4 regions of the Nonomuraea sp. NPDC049725 genome follow, and region 1 is predicted to be linked to each of the others. Evidence: riboswitches for the same ligand, from Rfam matches in the RefSeq annotation. Region 1 holds a riboswitch; each other region holds the start of a gene.
What was found. A riboswitch is a leader RNA that binds a small molecule or an ion and turns the genes downstream of it on or off. The one in region 1 is predicted to bind cyclic di-AMP.

Region 1 (4,660 bases):
GCTCGGCGTCTCCGACATGACGATCCGCCGCGACCTGGAGGTGCTCGCCGAGCGCGGGCTGCTGGAGAAGGTGCACGGCGGTGCCACGACGCTCGGCCCCGGCTCGACCGAGGAGCCGGGGTTCACCGCCAAGTCGGCCCGCCAGCAGCAGGAGAAGGAGTCCATCGCGCGGCGCGCCGCCCAGCTCGTCCGGCCCGGCACCGCGGTCGCCCTGTCGGCCGGCACCACGACGTGGGCGCTGGCCCGTCACCTGATCGGGGTGCCGGAGCTGACCGTCATCACCAACTCGATCCCCGTGGCCGAGGTCTTCCACCGCAATCCGCGCGCCGATCGCACGGTCGTGCTCACCGGCGGCGTCCGCACCCCCTCCGACGCGCTCGTCGGCCCGGTGGCCGTGGCCGCGATCCGGCGCCTGCACGTGGACACCCTGTTCCTGGGGGTGCACGGGATGAGCGTGCGGGCCGGGTTCACCACGCCCAACCTGCTGGAGTCCGAGACCGACCGGGAGCTGGTCAACGCCGCGCACCGGCTGGTCGTGCCCGCCGACCACACCAAGTGGAACACGGTCGGCATCAGCACGATCGCGGAGCTGCGCGAGGCCGACGTGGTCATCAGCGACCCCGGGCTGCCCCAGGAGGCACGTACGGAGCTGGCCGAACGCGCCGGCGAACTGATCATCGCGGAGGGCTCGCAGTGAAGCGCACCATCACCCATCTGGCCGACGGCCGGGAGCTGATCTACTTCGACCGGCGTGACGACGCCGACCGGAGCGCGATCGACCGGCGGCCGCTCGATCCCCGGCCGGTGGCGTCGGAGCTGCGCTACGACCCGCTGACCGAGGAGTGGATCGCGGTGGCCGGGCACCGGCAGACGCGCACGTTCCTGCCTCCGGCCGACGAGTGCCCGCTGTGCCCGTCGTCCGCAGAGCGGGCGTCGGAGATCCCGGCGGACGACTACGACGTGGTCGTGTTCGAGAACCGGTTCCCGTCGTTCTCCCGCAATCTCGGCAGTTACGCGGACGTGGGCGGGCTGAGCGAGGTCCGGCCGGGTGTGGGGCGGTGCGAGGTGATGTGCTTCACCTCCGAGCACTCCTCGTCGTTCTCGCAGCTCTCCGACGACCGGGTGGAGCTGGTCATGGAGGCGTGGGCCGACCGCACGGCCGAGCTGTCCTCGATCGAGGGCGTGGAGCAGGTGTTCTGCTTCGAGAACCGGGGCGAGGAGATCGGCATCACGCTCTTCCACCCGCACGGCCAGATCTACGCCTATCCGTACGTCACGCCGCGCACCAAGCTGCAGCTCGGCGCCGCCAGGCGCTACGCGGGGCGTCGGCCGGGGCGCAACCTGTTCGCCGACGTGCTGGCGGCCGAGCGGGAGGCGGGCACCCGGGTGGTGGCCGCCAACGAGCTGTGGACGGCGTTCGTGCCCGCCGCCGCGCGGTGGCCGTTCGAGGTGCATCTTTACCCGCATCGCCGGGTGCCGGACCTGGCGGCGCTGTCGGAGGCCGAGCGGGCGGCGTTCGCCCCGCTCTACACCTCGGTGCTGCGCGCGCTGGACGGGCTGTTCGGGGTCGCGATGCCGTACATCTCGGCCTGGCACCAGGCGCCGGTCCGGCAGGACCGTGAGCTGGGCTATCTTCATCTGGAGCTGTTCAGCATCCGGCGGGCGCCGGGCAAGCTGAAGTACCTGGCGGGATCGGAGTCGGCCATGGGAGCCTTCGTCAACGACGTGCTCCCGGAAGAGGCGGCACGCATGCTTCGATCACAGGTAGATCACTAATTGATTTCCGATTGATGTCGCATTACTCGTGATCTACCACTACTATCCCTTCAAGCGCGGTCATAGCACCGTGTACGCCTAATCCCGGGCGAGTTGCCCGGGAGCCGGGGACCCATCCGCACCTGGGGTGAATCCACTTCGGTGGTAGGGAAGCGACTCCCATGCCCGAACCCGTCAGCTAACCCGGCCGGCAGAGGGAGAGGAAACCCCGCACGTGGCGTCAGCGTCCCCCACGCGACTTGCCATCGGCGTCGTCACCGCGGCAGCGATGACGTTCGCCACCTGGTCAGCACCGGCCGCGGCCGAGCCCAAGCCGTCCGAGAGCCAGCTCCGCGGCGACCTGAAGCAGCTCAACAAGAAGGTCGACCAGCTCATCGAGCGCTACAACGCCAAACGCGTCGAGCTCGCCAAGGCCCGCGAGGCCGCCGAGGCGGCCAAGAAGCGGCTCGCCGCCGCCGACCAGGCGCTCGCCGCCGCCCAGCTGAAGGTGGGCGAGCTCGCCAGACTTCGTTACCAGAGCGGCACGCTGGGCCTGCCCTACTACATGGTGCCGCCCGACGGGGCCAGCGCGGCCGTGGTCGAACAGCTCACCGCCGAGCAGCAGGCCATCGTGGCCGGCGTCGCCGCCGCCCGCGACGAGCAGAAGAAGGCCGCCGACGCGGCCGCCGCCCTGGCCCGCCGGCTCAGCGCCGACACGACCGAGGTGGCCAAGCAGCGCGACGAGGCCGAGGGCGTCATCGGCGACATCGAGAAGAAGCTGGAGGACCTGATCCCGTTCAGCACCGGGCGGCGCTCCGACGGCACCTGGGCCCCGCAGCTGCCGAGCGGCACCGACAACATCACCGCCCGCACCCGGGCGATGAAGGCGCAGATCGAGAAGAGCTTCAAGCTGCCGTTCAGCGTCGGGTGCTTCCGCTCGGGCTCCAGCGGCGAGCATCCGCTGGGGCGGGCCTGCGACTTCATGATGAGCGCCGGCGGCTCCATGCCCACCGCGGCCAACAACGCCCTCGGCGACCGCATCGCCGAATGGACCGTGAAGAACCGGGACAAGCTCGGCGTCAAGTACGTGATCTGGAAGCAGCGGATCAACCACGGCTCCGGCTGGAACGCCATGTCCAACCGCGGCAGCATCACCGAGAACCACTACGACCACGTCCACATCTCGATGCACTGACGTGGCCGGCCGGCTCGGCGTTGACAGAATATGTAGATCGGTCTAGTTTTTCGGCATGGGTAAGAAGGGGGCCGAGACTCGGCTGCGGATCCTGGAGGCGACCCAGGAGCTGGTCGAGGCGGGCGGCTATGCCAATGCCGGGCTCAATCAGGTGATCGCCGCCAGCGGGGCGCCGCGAGGGTCGCTGTACTTCCACTTCCCCGAGGGCAAGGACCAGCTGGTCGGCGAGTCGATCCGGCGGGCCGGGGCGGCGATCGGGTCGGCCTTCGACGATCTGGCCGTGGACGAGGTGCTGCGGCTGCTGGGCGACCGGCTGGAGGAGTCGGGCTGGCGCAAGGGCTGCCCGGTGGCCACCGTGGCGCTCGAGATGGCCGCCGCCAGCGACCCGCTCCAGCAGGCGTGCTCGGAGGTCTACACGTCATGGGAGGCCGCCCTGCGTACGCGGCTCGCGGGGCGACCGGACGCCGACGATCTCGCCGTCACCGTCCTGGCGCTGATCGAGGGGGCGCTGCTGCTGGCCAAGGCGCACCGCAGCCGGGAGCCGCTGGACCGCGTCGCCGCCGTGCTCGCCGGGCTCCTGCGCTGACCCCCGGGGCCGCCTCCCCGCCACGGAGGCGGCTCTTTTCACGCCCAGAAAATATGTAGACCGATCTATTGAGGAGCTCTCTTGGACGCGATCGTCTTCGGCGCGACCGGCTTCGTCGGCCGGGCACTCGTCGCCGAGCTGCTGGGCCGCGGGCAGCGGGTGGCGGCGGCCGTGCGGACCGACACCCTCACCCCGTGGCTGGCCGAGCGGGGCGTCGCCACCGGCGGGCTGAACGTCGTCACCGCCGACCTCACCCGCCCGCTCACCGGACTCCCCCAGGCACGCGACGTCTACAACGCCGCGGCGCGCTTCGCGTTCGGCCTCGGCGTCGAGGAGGCTCGCGCCGTGAACGTGACCGGCGCGCTCCACGTGCTCGAATGGGCCGCCACGCTCCCCCGGCTGCGGCGGCTCGTGCACATCAGCGGCTACCGGGTGAGCGGCGTCCGCCCCGACTACGCCCGGCTGGGCGCGTACGAGGCGTCCAAGGCCGAGGCCGACCTCGCCGTTCATGCCAGGGCGCGCGAGCTGGGCGTCCCGCTGACCGTCGCCAACCCCAGCACGGTGATCGGCCCCGGCCAGCACCTCGGCCTGGCCTCCCTCGTCGGAGACCTGTGGAACGGGCGGCTCCCGGCGCTGCCCGGCGGCCCGGACGTCTTCCTGCCGGTCGTCACGATGGACTACTTCACGCGCTTCCTGGCGGAGATCCCCGCCGCCCCGGCGGGCGAGGACCACTGGGTGCTCGACGACGACACCCCGCCGCTGCCCGAGCTGATCGGCCTGGTCGCCCGGCACCTCGGCGTGCGCGCGCCGCGCCGGACGATCCCCGTCGGCCTGGTGCGGCGGCTGCCGCGGGCGCTCACCGGCGCCGATCCGGAGACGCTGTCGTTCCTGTCGCCGGACCGCTATCCGACGGCCTCGGCCCGCGCCCTCGCCGCCCGGGCCGGCCTGGAGATGCCGCCGGTCGCCGACGCCCTGCGCGCCTGGGCGGACGACCTGGTGGCGGCCCGCTTCGGCGCGGCGACGCCGTGGCTGCGCCCGTACGGGTTCCGGGACCGTACGTGGGTGATGGGGGACGCCCGCGACCCCGGGCACGTGCTGCTGCACGGGCTGCCGGTGAACGCCGA
Region 2 (4,660 bases), on a different contig from region 1:
ATCGAGCCCGCCGCCGCCGCGCTCTCCTCGCTGGCCGGCCGGTGAACGACGACCCGGCCGCGCTGCTGCCCGAGCTGCTCCTGCTGGCCGGGGCGGTCGCCGGGCTGCTCACCGGCATGTTCGTGCCGCGCGGGCGGCAGCGCGCGGTCGCGTGGATCTGCGCCGCCGCGCTCGCCGCCGCCCTGGCCGCAACCGTCACCGCCACCGTGACCGCCACCGGGGGCGCCGCGTTCGGCTCGTACGCGCCCGACGCCCTCACCCAGGCGGCCCGCGCCGTCGTGGCGGGCGGCACGCTCCTGGTGATCGCCCTGGTGGCCGCCGAGGCGCGCGGGCACCGCCGCGAGGCCGAGGCGTACGTGCTCGTCATGCTCGCCGCCCTCGGCTCGGTGCTGCTGGCCGGGGCCGGTGACCTGCTCGTCCTCGTCCCGGCGTACCTGCTGGCGAGCATCCCGGCCTACGCGCTCGCCGGGTTCGGCAAGGACGCGCCGGGCACCGAGGCGGCGCTCAAGTACTACCTGATGGGCGCGTTCCTGGGCGTGCTGATGCTGGCCGGCGTCACCCTCCTGTACGGCCTGGCGGGCGCCACCGGCTACCGGGCGGCCGGGGCGGCGCTCGCGCTCGCGCCCGGCGCGGCGGCGGCCTGCGGTGTGGTGCTGCTGCTGGCGGGGCTGCTGTTCAAGGCGGGCGGGGTGCCCGCGCACTTCTGGGTGCCGGACGTGGCCGAGGGCGCCCCCGTCGCCGTCGCCGCGTTCGTCACCACCGTGCCCAAGATCGGCGCGCTGGCGGCGCTGCTGCGCGTCGCGGACGAGCTCGGGCCCGGCGGGTGGGACGTCCTCGTCGCGATCGTCGCCGCCGCCACGATGACGCTCGGCAACCTGGCCGCCTTCCACCAGGACGATGTGCGCCGCCTGCTCGCCTACTCCACGATCAGCCAGGCCGGGTACGTGCTCGTGCCGGTCGCGGTCGCCCAGCACACCGCGCTCGCCCGCCCCGCCGTGCTGTTCTACCTGGCCGCCTACGCGGTCACGAACGTGGGCGCGTTCGCCGTGGTGGCCGCCACCGGGCGCGGCACGCTCGACGGCTACCGAGGGCTGGGGCGGGCCGCGCCGGGGCTCGGGCTGGCGCTCGTGGTGTGCCTGCTCGGGTTCGCGGGCATCCCGCCCGCCGCCGTGTTCGTCGCCAAGGTGCTCGTGTTCGCCGCCGCGTGGGACGGCGGTTACGCCTGGCTGGCCGTGCTCGTCCTGGTCAACACCGTGGCGAGCCTGTACTACTACCTGCGCTGGGTCGCTGTGGTGTTCCGCGGCGACCCGCCGGCCGCGCCGCCCCCGGGCCTGGCGCGCGCGGTCGCCTGCGTGGCGGCCGTCGCCTCGCTCGCTCTCGGGGTGGGCGGCGGCGTCCTGCTCGGCCGGGCCGCCTGAGCCGTCACGCCTTCCCGGCGGTGGCGGCCCAGTCGAGCAGCGCCTGGGCGGTGTCGAAGCGGCGGCCGGAGTCGCTCTCGCCGAGGATCACCCCGACCAGCAGCCGGCCGTCCCGCTCGGCGGCGAACGCCAGCGTGTAACCGGCGGCGCGCGTGTAGCCGGTCTTCACGCCGACCGCGCCCGGCTGGGCGAGCAGCCGGTTGGTGTTGCGCCACGAGTAGGAGCCGTGCTCACTCGTCGCCTCGACCGAGTGGTGGCGCGTCGAGGTGATCGACTTCAGCGTCTCGTTCCCCAGCACCGCCTCGGCCAGCCGTGCCTGGTCGGCCGCCGTGGAGTGGCCGCCGCCGTTCGTGGGCATGCCGTCGGCGTTGACGTACAGGGTGTCGGCCATGCCCAGCTCGCGGGCGGCCGCGTTCATCTTCCCGACGAACCCCTCGACACCCGGCCCGTACGTGCGCGCCAGCACGTGGGCGGCGTCCGCGCCGGACGGCAGCATCAGGGCGTGGAGCACGTCCCGCACCGGCAGCCGGTCACCGGCGCGCAGCCCGGCGACGGCCGCGCCGCCCCGGGCCGCGTAGCGCACGTCCTCGGCCGTCACCTCGACGACGTCGGCCGGGTCGGCCTCCTGGAGCACGACGTGGGCGGTCATCATCTTGGTCAGGCTCGCCACGGGAAGGCGCTCGCCGGCGTCCTTGCTGTAGCGGACCTCGCCGGTGGACGTGTCGACGACCAGTGCGGCCCGCCCGAGCACGGCGGGCGCGTCAGCGGGCGCGTACGACGCCGGGCCGGCGAAAGAGGCTGTGGTGGCCGTGGTGGCTGTGGTGACGGGTGTGGCCGCCTGGGCGGCGGTCGTGCCGGTCGTCAGGACGCCGGCGGCGAGGGCGGCGCCGGCCAGGGCGCGGCCCCAGCGGCGCGGCCGGGCGCTGGAGAAGAGGGAGGTGGGCATGAGGGGCTGTGCTCCTTGCTTCCATGCCGCCTACCGGGTTAGCTGACGGGTTCGGGCCTGGAAGTGCCCTACGGGCGCGGCCGGGGGGAGCCGGCGCGCCGATTCACCCCACGAGAGAGTGGGTCCCCGGTTCCGCGTGACGCGGATTCGGCGGCCGCGGGCCCCGCGAACGGGCCCACGGTCCGGGCATTGCGCGCATAAGGTACGAAACTTGACAAACTATGGCAAATCGCCCGTCAAATAGTGTTGCACCACCGGCCCCACGCTGCGCGCCAGTTCCTCGGCGGACATCGCGACCACGGGTGGCAGCCGTACGACATAACGGGTGAAGGCCAGCCCGAGCAGCTGCGTGCTCACCAGCCCGGCCCGCCGCGCCGCCTCCTCCGGCCCGCAGCCGAGCGCCCGGCCGACGAACGAGGCGACCTGGGAGGTGAACACGTCGCGCATGCTCTGCGCCGCCAGCGCGTTCGTGGACGACGAGCGCAGCAGCAGCATGATCGCCTCGTCCGACAGGTCGCCCTCCCAGCGGGACAGGAAGTGGCGCGCCATCGCCTCGCCGAGGCGCTCGCGCGGCGGCGCGGGCAGCTCCTCCAGGTTGAGCCGCAGGTCCACCGCGGCGCGGAAGAGACCCTCCTTGTTGACGTAGTAGCGCATCACCATGGACGGGTCGACGCCGGCCAGCGAGGCCACCTTCCGGATGGTGGTGCCCGCGAACCCCTGCTCGGCGAAGAGCTTGCGGGCCGCGCCGAGGATCGCCGTGCGCGTGGCCTCGGACCTTTCCGTGAACGCCATGCCAACAAGTGTAGACCAACGCTTGTGGTCAAAAAGGTGCTGGCCGGGCGGGGCAGATCTTGGTAAGAAGAGCGGGTGGACCTCATCCCCGTGGAGTTCGAGGCGTTCGACCGCCGCATCGCCGACGTCACCGGTGACCGCAACCTGGAGCGCCTCCACCGGGGCACCCGCTGGGCCGAAGGGCCCGTCTACGTCCCCGCGGGCCGCTACCTGGTCTGGAGCGACATCCCCAACGACCGGATGCTGCGCTGGGACGAGCTGACCGGCACCGTGGGCCCCTTCCGCCAACCGGCCGGCTACGTCAACGGCAACACCCTCGACCGCGAGGGCCGGCTGATCTCCTGCGAGCACGGCGCCCGCCGGGTGACCCGCACCGAGCACGACGGCTCCGTCACCGTGCTCGCCGACCGGTGGCGCGGCAAGCGGCTCAACAGCCCCAACGACGCCGTCGTGCGCTCCGACGGGTCCGTCTGGTTCACCGACCCGCCCTACGGCATCCTCGGCGACTACGAGGGCCACCGGGCCGAGCCGGAGATCGACGGCTGCCACGTCTACCGGATCGACCCCGGCAGCGGCGAGGTGAGCATGGTGGCCGGCGACTTCGCCCGCCCCAACGGCCTGGCGTTCTCCCCCGACGAGCGGCTGCTCTACGTCGCCGACACCGAGCGCCGCCACGTCCGCGTCTTCGAGGTCACCCGCGACGGCACGCTCACCGGCGGCAAGGTGTTCGCCGAGCAGCAGGGCGACGCCGACGGCAGCTACGACGGCATGCGGCTCGACGACACCGGCCGCCTGTGGGCCGCCGTCGGCCGGTCCATCCACGCCTACCACCCCGACGGGACGCTCCTCGGCAGGCTGCACCTGCCGGAGAGCGCCTCCAACCTCGTCTTCGGCGGCCTCAAGCGCAACCGCGTCTTCATCACCGCGACGACGTCCCTCTACTCGATGATGCTGAGCCTGAGGGGCGCCGCCCCGGTGTGGGCTACCTGAACGCCCAGGTGAACAGGTGCAGCTCGCCGTCCTCCGGGTCGGAGAAGGCGAAGCTGCGCACCTTCTTGCCCGGGTCCAGCGCGATCGGCTGCGAGGCGTACACGTGCGCCGGCACCGGCTGCAACGCCCACGAGCCCCAGAACAGCCGGTGCGGCGTGCGCGCCACGACCTCGTTGCCGAACTGCGGCTGCCCGCCGCCGAAGTCGAGGATCCAGTCGCTGAAGCCGAGCCTGCCGGTGCTGGTCGTGCCGTCGGCGTAGGTGACGGTGACCTGCGACTCGGGCCAGCCGTTCACGCCCGTGCCCAGGAAGGCGACGCTCGTGGCGCCGTCGGGCGCGGCCACCTCCAGCGCCTTGCCGCCGGTGCGCACGTTGTCCCACTCGCCGCGCCCGCGGTCGGGCCAGGTGAACGAGTAGTCCCGCCACGTCACCGTGCCGCCCGGCGTGAGCCCCGCCTCGGCCAGCGCCTGCGCCGACAGGCTGAAGCCCGGCCCGTCGATGTTGGCCTCGCCGGG
Region 3 (4,660 bases), on a different contig from region 1:
TCCGCGAGTGCGCGCGCCGCCGCGCCCACCTGGCGAGCGTCTGGCCCGACGCCGCCGTCGACACCTCACCGGTACGGGTCTCGCCCCGGCTGCGCGGGCAGGGCGTGACGCTCACCGACGTGCAGTGGGAGGTCGTGGTCGCCGCCGACCAGGAGGCCACGCCGCTCGACCTGGCCAGGCGGCTGGGCCGGACGGGCTACGCGGTCATGCTCGCGGTGCGGCGGCTGGCCGCGGCCGGGCTGCTGCTCCCCGACGAGCGGGCCGCCCTGCCCAGACGCGCCAAGCGGCAGCCGAAGCCGGGCCCGCAGGACGCCGGGGAGCCCGCGGAGCCCAGGCAGCAGGTGGACGTGGCCCTGCTGCTGCGGCTGAGGAAGGCGCTGGAAGAACTGGCGTGAGGATCGCTCACGCCGGGACGATCACAACGAACGGAGGACGACATGGCCGGCATGGACATCTCGCTCAAGGAGATGATGACGATCGACGGCTCGATCGGCGCGGCGATCGTCGACCACGGCAGCGGCATGGCGCTGGGCACGCTCGGCGGCTCCAAGGACCTGGACCTCCAGGTGGCGGCGGCCGGCAACACCGAGGTCGTCAAGGCCAAGCTGCGCACGATGGACTCGCTCGGGCTCAAGGACGCGATCGAGGACATCCTCATCTCGCTCAGCGGCCAGTATCACATCATCCGGCCGCTGACCGGGCGCGGCGGCAAGGGCCTGTTCCTCTACCTGGCCCTCGACCGGAGCCGGGCCAATCTGGCCCTGGCCAGGCACCAGCTCCGGGCCATCGAGGAGAAGCTGGAGGTCTGAGACCCGGTGGCTCGTGCCCGGGGCGTCGGCGGGCACGAGCCACCGTCACACGCGGGAGGTGAGCCGCGTCACGGCGGCGACGATCCCGGGCCAGAGCGCGCGGGGAAGGTCGTGCCCCATGCCGGGGAACGTCAGCAGCTCGGCCCCCTCGATGGCCGCCGCCGTGGCGCGCCCGCCCTCGACCGGGACGAGCTGGTCGTCCTCGCCGTGCACGACCAGCGTCGGCACCTTGACGGCCGCCAGGCCCTCGGTGCGGTCGCCGGAGGCCATGATCGCGGCGAGCTGGCGGGCCGTGCCCGGCGGGTCGAAGCAGCGGTCGAAGGCCAGGCCGGCCAGCCGCAGGACGCGCTCGCGGTCCATCTCGTAGCCCGGCGAGCCGATCACCGACCAGGTCTTGAGCGCCTGCTCCAGGACCGCCTCCCGGTCGGCCGGCGGCGCGCCGAACAGCACCGCGCCCGCGGCCTCGGTCGGCGGGGCGACCGCGGGGCCGGTGGTCGACATGATCGAGGTGAGGGTGAGCACCCGTTCCGGGTGGCGGATGGCCAGCGTCTGGGCGATCATGCCGCCCATCGACGCGCCCATGACGTGCGCCGCGGGCCAGCCGAGCGCGTCCATGAGCCCGGCGGCGTCGTCGGCCATGTCGTCCAGCAGGTACGGGGCGGCGCCCCGGAAGTCGGGCACGCCCGCCTCGTGGAAGTGCGTGGACAGACCGGCGTCGCGGTTGTCGAACCGGACGACGTGATGCCCCTGGTCGGCCAGGGCCGTGCAGAGGTCGTCGTCCCAGTGGATGAGCTGGGCGCCCAGCCCCATGATGAGCAGGAGCGGGCGCCCGTCAGGTGAGCCGAAGCTCTCGTAGGCGAGGTCGATGCCGTTCGCCGAGGCGTGGGTGGTCACGGATACTAGAATTACCTTCTAATTCGTCCCGCGTAAAGCGCGCCCGGCCTCCCCTGCGGAAGGCTCAGGCGCCCGGCCGGGGGACGGCTCGGACGCCTGAGCTCCTGGCTGGGTCAGCTGCCCGTCAGGGTCAGCGGCCCATCAGCTTGCGGAGACGGTCACGGCCCAGGATCACGCCGCCACCGGCCAGGGCGAGACCGCCGGCCAGCACGGCGCCGCCGACGCCACCGGTCTCCTCGCCGGCCGCCGCGGCGGCGGGCTTGGAGCCGCCGCCCGCGGGGCGCTCGCTCGCGGTGTACGCGGCCGGGGCGACGCCGCCGCTGCCGGGAGCCTCGACGCGGGGCTTGTTCTCCTCGGTCTTCTTCTCGGCCAGGATGGTCGGCGGCTGGGCCGGGTTGCGGTCCACGCGCGACCAGGCGCCGGTCGAGAAGGCCACGGGGTGGTTCTTCTTGCCCACGCCGTCGCCCCACTTGGTGATGACGTACTGGACCTCGATGTGGCCCTTGCCGCCGTTGCCGTCGACCATCAGCGTGTTGGAGTTGAACTTGCCGCCGGTCAGCTCGGCGAACGTCTTGGCGTCCAGGTCGAGCATGACGCCGTTGTTGGACGGGTTGCCGGGACCGCGGTCACCCACGAAGAAGGGCATCTTCTTGCCCTTGTAGACGACGTAGCCCTCGGTCATCAGCGGCCAGCTCGGGCTGGCGGCCAGGCCCTTCTGCATGGGCTTGCCACTGGCGGGCAGACCCGTGTCACCGGCGCGGCCGGAGGAGTCGTCCCAGAAGTAGGACGCGGTGGTCGCGCCCTTCAGCAGCACCTTCTGGCTCTCGTCGACGTCGGCGTGGGCGGCGCCGGCCCCGAAGGCGAGGGCGCCGGCGGCGGTGGCGGTGAGCAGGGCGAAGGAACGCATGCCGATACGAGCAGACATGAAAAAGTAAAGTCCTTTGTTAGGCAATGGGGAAAAGCGCTCACTCAGAAGGGCGTAGCCGGGCAGAACGCCAAACGGTCGCTACGCGGAGCGCGAGAAGTTCGGGGAAGTGGTGCCGCTCAGCGGGCGCGGGCTGGGGGTACGACGCAGCGGTACATCACAGGTAGGGTGTCCTCTCCATCTCGCCTACCGGGTTAGCTGACGGGTTCGGGCGTGGAGATGCCCTACCGGCCGCGAGGGCCGGATTCACCCCAGAAGTTGGGTCCCCGGTTCCCGTGAGGGATTCGGCGCCAGGTGGCCGCCTCTTCCTGGTGAAGGGCTAGGTCACCACCTGGTAACGCCACCCAATGTATATGCCAAACCGGACAAACGCAAAGGTAACACCATGAATCAGGCGAAGATCTACCTAGGAGGGTCAAGAAAAGGGGGGGCACGGCATTGCCGTACCCCCCTGAAACGCCAGGATCTCAGCCGCCGCTCTTGCGCCTGAAAGATCGCTTGCTGGCAGCCGGCCCGTGTGCCCCGTGAATCTTCGCGGCGTCGGCGCCCCTGCCACCCGCGCTCGTGCCCGCGGCCTGGTTGCGCTTGCGCTCCAGCGCCTCGCGGAACTTGCGCTTCATCTCGTCCTCGGGAGTCTCGCTGACTTCCGGCTCCGGTGTTTCCGCCATGGAGGACCTCCTGGTGTTGAGGGACGTACACAGCTTCGCACGATCGCCCACACGGCGCGAAACCGGGACGGCCGCCCAGCGGTTAGGGTGAGCCTGTGCGCGCACGCGATCTCGTCAGCGACTTCCCGACCGTGACGCTCGACACCCGCGCGGCCGACGCCGCCCGGCTGCTGGCCGAGCACGGGCTGCCGGGGCTCATCGTGCTCGACGACGACGGCCGTCCGCGCACGATCCTGCCCGGCACCCAGGTGCTGCGCCTGGCCGTCCCCCGCTACTGCCTCGACGACCCCGCCCTGGCCAGGGTCGTCGACGAGGAGCACGCCGACGCGTTCATGCGCGGCCTCGGCGAGCGCACGGTCCGCGAGACCCTGCCCGAGCAGCCGCGCGAGCTGCCCATCGCCGACGGCGACGCCACCCTGCTGGAGCTGGCCGCGCTCATGGCCCGCACGCACAGCCCGCTCGTCGCCGTCGTCGACGACGGCGCCCTGCTGGGCGGCGTCACGCTCCAGGCGCTGATGGGCCAGTCGCTGCCGCACTAGCTCCTTGGTGTTGCCTTGACCCGATGGCGGGCAGATTCCGGTCATGGTGAGCCCGCTCGGCCGGGATCTCGCGATCGATCTCGGCAGTGTCAGCACCCAGATCCACGCACGAGGCCGGGGCATCGTGCTCAACGAGCCCACGGCCGTCGCGCGAAGTCCCGAGACGGGCCGGGCTGTCAGGTTCGGCGCCCAGGCCGTCTGCTGCGGCGACACCTGCTGGCCGGTGCGCGGCGGCATGCCGGGAGACCCCGAGCTGGCCCGGCTCCTCATCCGCCACTTCGTGCACAGGGTGCACAAGTTCACCAGGCCGCGCCTGGTCATGGCCCTGCCCGACGGCTGCTCGCCGATCGTCGCGCGGACGCTCGGCGACCTGGCGTACGAGGCCGACGCGCGCGGCGTGGTCCTCGTGCCGCACGCGCTGGCGGTGGCCCTCGGGGCCGGAGTGGCGCTGGACGAGCCCGCCGGCGCGATGGTCGTCGACATCGGCCCCGGCCTCACCAGGATCGCCGTCCTGGCGGGCGGCGACGTGGTGACGGCCGCGTCCACCGGCGTCGGCGGCGACGACATGAACCGCGCCATCGCCCGCCTCGTCGAACACCGGCACGGCATCCTCATCAGCGAGAGCGAGGCCGAGGCGGTCAAACGCGACGCCGGAACCGCCTGGAAGCCGCTGCACCGCCAGGTCCTCGTCCACGGCCGCGACCCGGAGACCGGGTGCGAGCGCGTGGTCGCGGTCCCGGTGCACGATCTCTACGAGGCGACCAGGCAGCCGGTCGACGCGATCGTCCGGGCCGCCAGCCGCGCCGTGGAGCACTGCCCGCCCGA
Region 4 (4,660 bases), on a different contig from region 1:
AAGCCGCGTTCAGCAGAACGAGGACGCCACCGAGAAGCGGACCGAGAAGCGGGATGACGCCCAGGACGTAGCCGCCCCAGGTCCCGCCGGCCCGCTTGAGCGCGGCGTCGTTGGGCAGCCCGCCGGACGGCATCGCATGACCCACCTGGACGACCTTGATGCCCATGACCATCTTGCCGACGGTCTGGCCGCTCATCTTCGTCATGAAGAAGTCGTAGGCCACGTAGAGCGCGGCCAGGAGGAGGTACTGGATGACGCCGACGAAGAAGGAGCTCGCGATACCCGTCGTGACGCCGGTGACCGAGTTGTAGCTGACGACGAAGAAGATGCCCAGGATGAGGTTGATGATGAAGTAGACGACGCCGAAGATCAGGCCGTCGACGATCCTCGCCACCAGGCGCTGCCACCACTCCGCCAGCGGCGCGGGGGCGCCGGGCGGCTGGATGCCCACCGGCTGGCCGTACTGCTGCCCGTACTGGGGCTGGCCGTAACCCTGCTGCTGACCGTAGGCGGGCTGGCCGTACTGCTGCTGCCCGTACTGGGGCTGCTGACCGTACTGCTGCTGCCCGTAGCCCTGCTGCTGGCCGTAGTCGGGCTGACCGTACTGCTGCTGGCCGTAGCCCGGCTGCGACTGCGGCTGCTGGCCGTAGCCAGGCTGGGACTGGGGCTGCTGGCCGTAAGCCTGCTGCTGACCGTAGTCCGGCTGGCCGTACTGCGGCTGCTGGCCGTAACCCGGCTGCGACTGCGGCTGCTGGGCGTAACCCTGGCCGTAGTCGGGCTGCGACTGCGGCTGCTGACCATATTGCTGCTGCTGGCCGTAGTCGGGCTGGCCGTACTGGGGCTGCTGACCCGACGGGGGCTGCTGGCCATAACCCGGCTGGGACTGCGGCTGCTGACCGTACTGCGGCTGCTGGCCGTAGCCCTGCTGCTGACCGTAGTCCGGCTGGCCGTACTGCGGCTGCTGACCGTAACCCTGCTGCTGGCCGTAGCCCTGCTGGGGCTGCTGGCCGTACTGGGGCTGCTGGCCGTAACCCTGCTGCTGACCGTAGGGGGGCTGCTGGCCGTAGGGGTCGTCCACGCGGTAGCCGACGACCGTCGCGTCGGGGTCGGGCTGCCCTTGGGGGCGTCCTGCGTTCTGGCCGTATTCAGGGGAGTTCTCGGGGGAATCGTCCTGTGGATACGGCGGCTGTCCTGTGCTCACCGTGTCACCTCGCTTCGAGTGCGCATGTGGCACGTGTCAGGGCACATGCCTGTCCTGCCCAACGTATCGACATAGGTATCAACAATCACCTTTCTCGGCAGTCAAGGTCCGCGTCACCCGCTGTCAAGTGGAGCAGCATGCGTGTGTTGCCCAGGGTGTTCGGCTTGACGTGTTCGAGGTCGAGGAACTCCGCGACGCCCTCGTCGTACGAGGCCAGGAGTTCGGCGTACACCTCGGGTGAGACGGGCGTGCCCTGGATCGTACGGAACCCGTGCCTCGCGAAGAAGTCCACCTCGAAAGTGAGACAAAATACACGTTCCAGCCCAAGCTCCCGAGCGGTCCTGATGAGAGCCGAGACCACGCGATGGCCGATGCCGAAACCCCGGGCCGAGGGGTGCACGGCCACGGTGCGGATCTCGGCCAGATCCTCCCAGAGCACGTGCAGCGCGCCACAGCCGACGACCTCGCCGCCCCGCTCGGCCACCCAGAACTCCTGGACGTCCTCGTACAGCGTGACGGTGGCCTTCTCCAGCATCTTGCGCCCGACGCCGGCGTAGGTGTCGACCAGGAGCTTGATCGCCCTGACGTCCCTGGTCCGCGCGCGCCTGACGAGCACTTCGGTCTCGGGGACCGCTAGCTCGGCGACCTGCTCCATGGCCATCCAGAGTACAGACCCCATTACGGCTCGACCCAAACTCCCGGACCGTCACTGTGCGTGCACGCTCCGGATTGCACGATTCCTACAGTTTCACGATCGGGCGAACTTGGGGCAAAGAGGGCATAAAGTCTTTTCTGTACGGCTCGCCACGAGATCACCTTGTGACCCGTCGGTTGTGAAACCTCTACAGACTCGGCAGTTCCGGTTGAGCAGGAACCAGGAGTGCATTAGTGTCCAGCGACGATGTCACCCGCGCACACCGCGCGGTCGACACGCCCAATCCCCGCGAGGGGAGCCGGGGACCCGCCGGCGGCGTCAACCCGCTGCCAGGGGTGAATCCGAGCCACGCTCGGTAGGGCTGCTCCGGCCCGAACCCGTCAGCTAACCCGGTAGGCGTCAACGGAAGGAGCTTGGTTGGACAGGCGCTCTGGCAAGAAGCGATTCGGTGTCGTCGGCTTGGCCGCCGTGGCCGCACTGGTCCTCGCTCTGCCCTTGGGCTCACCAGCCTCCGCCGACCCCAAGCCTTCGCTCAAGGAGCTCTCCGAGCAGGTCGAGGAGATGCACCTGGAGATCGAGACGCTGGCCGAGCAGTACAACGGCCAGCGGGAGAAGCTCAAGACGGCCCAGAAGGCCGCCGACAACGCCAAGAAGACGCTGGCCGCCAGCGAGGCCGAGCTGGCCGACAAGCGCTCCAAGGCGATCCTGCTCGCGCAGACCACCTACATCAACGGCGGCCTGTCGGGCACCCTGGCGTTCGTCAACTCCGACGACCCCGAGGGCTACCTCGACCTGGCGGCCACCAACTACGCGATCCAGCAGCAGCAGGGCGAGGAGATCCTCCAGCTCACCAAGGCGATGCAGGCGGCCGAGCGGGCCCGCGCCGGCGCCAAGGCCCGCATCACCGAGGTCTCGAAGATCGTCAAGGACCTCGACGCCAAGCGCGACCGGATCGTCAAGCTCGTCGGCAAGGTCGAGAGCAGCCTGTTCAGGCGCGCACTCGGCGAGGCCGGCCGGCCGGGCACCCCGGCGGTCAAGGTCAACCTGCCGATCCCCGGCTCGGGCAAGGCTGCCCAGGCCGCCAAGTGGGCGCTCACCCAGCAGCTCAAGCCGTACATCTGGGGCGCCGAAGGGCCGCGCGGCTACGACTGCTCCGGTCTGGTGATGGCCGCCTACCAGCAGGTGGGCATCTCGCTGCCGCACTACACCGGTGACCAGTGGACCGCCGGCCGGCACATCTCCAAGGAGGAGCTGCGCGCGGGCGACCTGGTGTTCTTCTACAACGACCTGCACCACGTGGGCATCTACCTGGGCGGCGGCATGATGGTGCACGCGCCGCGCACCGGCGACGTGGTGCGGATCGCGTCCATCGCCCGGCGCCCCTTCGCCGGAGCCGTCCGCATCGCCGACTAGCGGCGCCAGAGCCGGCCAGCGGCGTTAGATGAGCTGCCTGCGGGCGGCCCAGGCCACCGCCTCGATCGCGGTGGCCACGCCTATGCGGTCGCAGATGCCGCGCAGTCTTCGCCGCACGGTGCGACCGCTGATGTCAAGGCGTCGGCCGACCCGGTCCACGGTGACGCCCTTGGCCAGTTCGGCCAGCAACGCCAGGTCGGCACGGCTCAGTTCAACGCCTTCTGTGAGCACATCCATCGGGAGCCCTCCCCCCACCAGCACCACCCGGAGACGTCTAGGGCCCGACCGGAGCGGCACATCCTCGCAGACGGTAAACGCATCCAGGAAAGGTCGTCAAGCACGAAATTCGCCGCACTTGACCTCCTCCGTTGACATGATCCGTTGTATGTGAAGTACTCGCCATATGTCGGCACTTATCGGAGCATGATGATCGATCACAGCGATCCTGACTACGCTCCTTTGACGCCAACGGACATGCTCGGGTTCGATCCATCCGACCCCGGCTTCCTGCGCGACCCGTACACCCGTTACCGCGAGCTGCGCGAGAGCGACGCGCTGCTGCGGACCCGCGGCGGGCTCCTCGTCGCCACCACGCACGAGCTCTGCTCCGCGGTGCTGCGTGACGCCCGGTTCGGCCACGGCCCCCCGCCCGACGGCGAGCCGCCCCGCTCGTTCCTGATGATGAACCCGCCGGACCACACCCGGCTGCGCGGCCTGGTCAGCCGGGCCTTCACCCCGGGCATGATCAGGCGGCTGCGCCCGCGGATCGAGGCCATCACCGCCGGGCTCCTCGACGCGCTGCCCGACGAGGCCGACCTGATGAGCGCGTTCGCCTACCCGCTGCCCGTCATGGTGATCAGCGAGATGCTCGGCGTGCCGCCCGAGGACCACGAGCGCTTCCGCGGCTGGAGCGAGACGCTCGCCAGGAGCCTCGACCCGATCGTGCCGCCGGACCTGATCTCCCGGACCGAGCACGACCGGGAGGAGTTCCGCGCGTATTTCCGCCGCCTCATCGCGCTGCGGCGCGAGCGGCCCGGCGACGACCTGCTCAGCGCGCTCGCCCAGGTCGAGGAGCTGACCGAGCAGGAACTGCTGGGCACCTGCGTGCTGCTGCTCGTGGCCGGGCACGAGACGACCGTCAACCTCATCGGCAACGGCGTGCTCAACCTGGTCAGGCACGGCGTGCTCGGGCGCGCCGCCGACGCGCCCCAGCAGGTGGTCGAGGAGGTGCTCAGGTACGACCCGCCCGTGCAGCTCACCATGCGCGTGACGCTGGAGGACGTGGAGCTGGCCGGGACCGCCGTGCCCGCCGGCAGCGCGGTGCTGGCGCTGGTCGGGGCCGCCAACCGCGACCCCGCCGCGTTCGCCGACCCGGACCGCTTCGACGTGGA

Region 2: it holds a riboswitch for cyclic di-AMP, as region 1 does, so the genes downstream of both, AB0J53_RS10105 (serine hydrolase) here and AB0J53_RS30250 (hypothetical protein) in region 1, are expected to answer to the same signal.
Region 3: it holds a riboswitch for cyclic di-AMP, as region 1 does, so the genes downstream of both, AB0J53_RS20280 (hypothetical protein) here and AB0J53_RS30250 (hypothetical protein) in region 1, are expected to answer to the same signal.
Region 4: it holds a riboswitch for cyclic di-AMP, as region 1 does, so the genes downstream of both, AB0J53_RS11725 (NlpC/P60 family protein) here and AB0J53_RS30250 (hypothetical protein) in region 1, are expected to answer to the same signal.

The regions. Positions count from the first base shown of each region.
Region 1 is NZ_JBFANJ010000012.1:258,677-263,336, reverse strand. It holds gene AB0J53_RS30260 (DeoR/GlpR family DNA-binding transcription regulator) at 1-697, shown strand, start outside; gene galT (galactose-1-phosphate uridylyltransferase) at 694-1,776, shown strand; cyclic di-AMP (ydaO/yuaA leader) riboswitch at 1,842-1,983, shown strand; gene AB0J53_RS30250 (hypothetical protein) at 1,991-2,950, shown strand; gene AB0J53_RS30245 (TetR family transcriptional regulator) at 3,006-3,536, shown strand; gene AB0J53_RS30240 (alpha/beta fold hydrolase) at 3,618-4,660, shown strand, end outside.
Region 2 is NZ_JBFANJ010000003.1:442,101-446,760, forward strand. It holds gene AB0J53_RS10095 (NADH-quinone oxidoreductase subunit M) at 1-45, shown strand, start outside; gene AB0J53_RS10100 (NADH-quinone oxidoreductase subunit N) at 42-1,418, shown strand; gene AB0J53_RS10105 (serine hydrolase) at 1,423-2,364, opposite strand; cyclic di-AMP (ydaO/yuaA leader) riboswitch at 2,377-2,527, opposite strand; gene AB0J53_RS10110 (TetR family transcriptional regulator) at 2,584-3,156, opposite strand; gene AB0J53_RS10115 (SMP-30/gluconolactonase/LRE family protein) at 3,232-4,146, shown strand; gene AB0J53_RS10120 (GH92 family glycosyl hydrolase) at 4,139-4,660, opposite strand, start outside.
Region 3 is NZ_JBFANJ010000007.1:188,111-192,770, reverse strand. It holds gene AB0J53_RS20295 (hypothetical protein) at 1-395, shown strand, start outside; gene AB0J53_RS20290 (hypothetical protein) at 438-809, shown strand; gene AB0J53_RS20285 (alpha/beta hydrolase) at 855-1,703, opposite strand; gene AB0J53_RS20280 (hypothetical protein) at 1,834-2,628, opposite strand; cyclic di-AMP (ydaO/yuaA leader) riboswitch at 2,797-2,928, opposite strand; gene AB0J53_RS20275 (DUF5302 domain-containing protein) at 3,096-3,296, opposite strand; gene AB0J53_RS20270 (CBS domain-containing protein) at 3,392-3,835, shown strand; gene AB0J53_RS20265 (rod shape-determining protein) at 3,879-4,660, shown strand, end outside.
Region 4 is NZ_JBFANJ010000004.1:116,921-121,580, reverse strand. It holds gene AB0J53_RS11735 (RDD family protein) at 1-1,201, opposite strand, end outside; gene AB0J53_RS11730 (amino-acid N-acetyltransferase) at 1,287-1,856, opposite strand; cyclic di-AMP (ydaO/yuaA leader) riboswitch at 2,123-2,270, shown strand; gene AB0J53_RS11725 (NlpC/P60 family protein) at 2,274-3,269, shown strand; gene AB0J53_RS11720 (LuxR C-terminal-related transcriptional regulator) at 3,294-3,506, opposite strand; gene AB0J53_RS11715 (cytochrome P450) at 3,729-4,660, shown strand, end outside.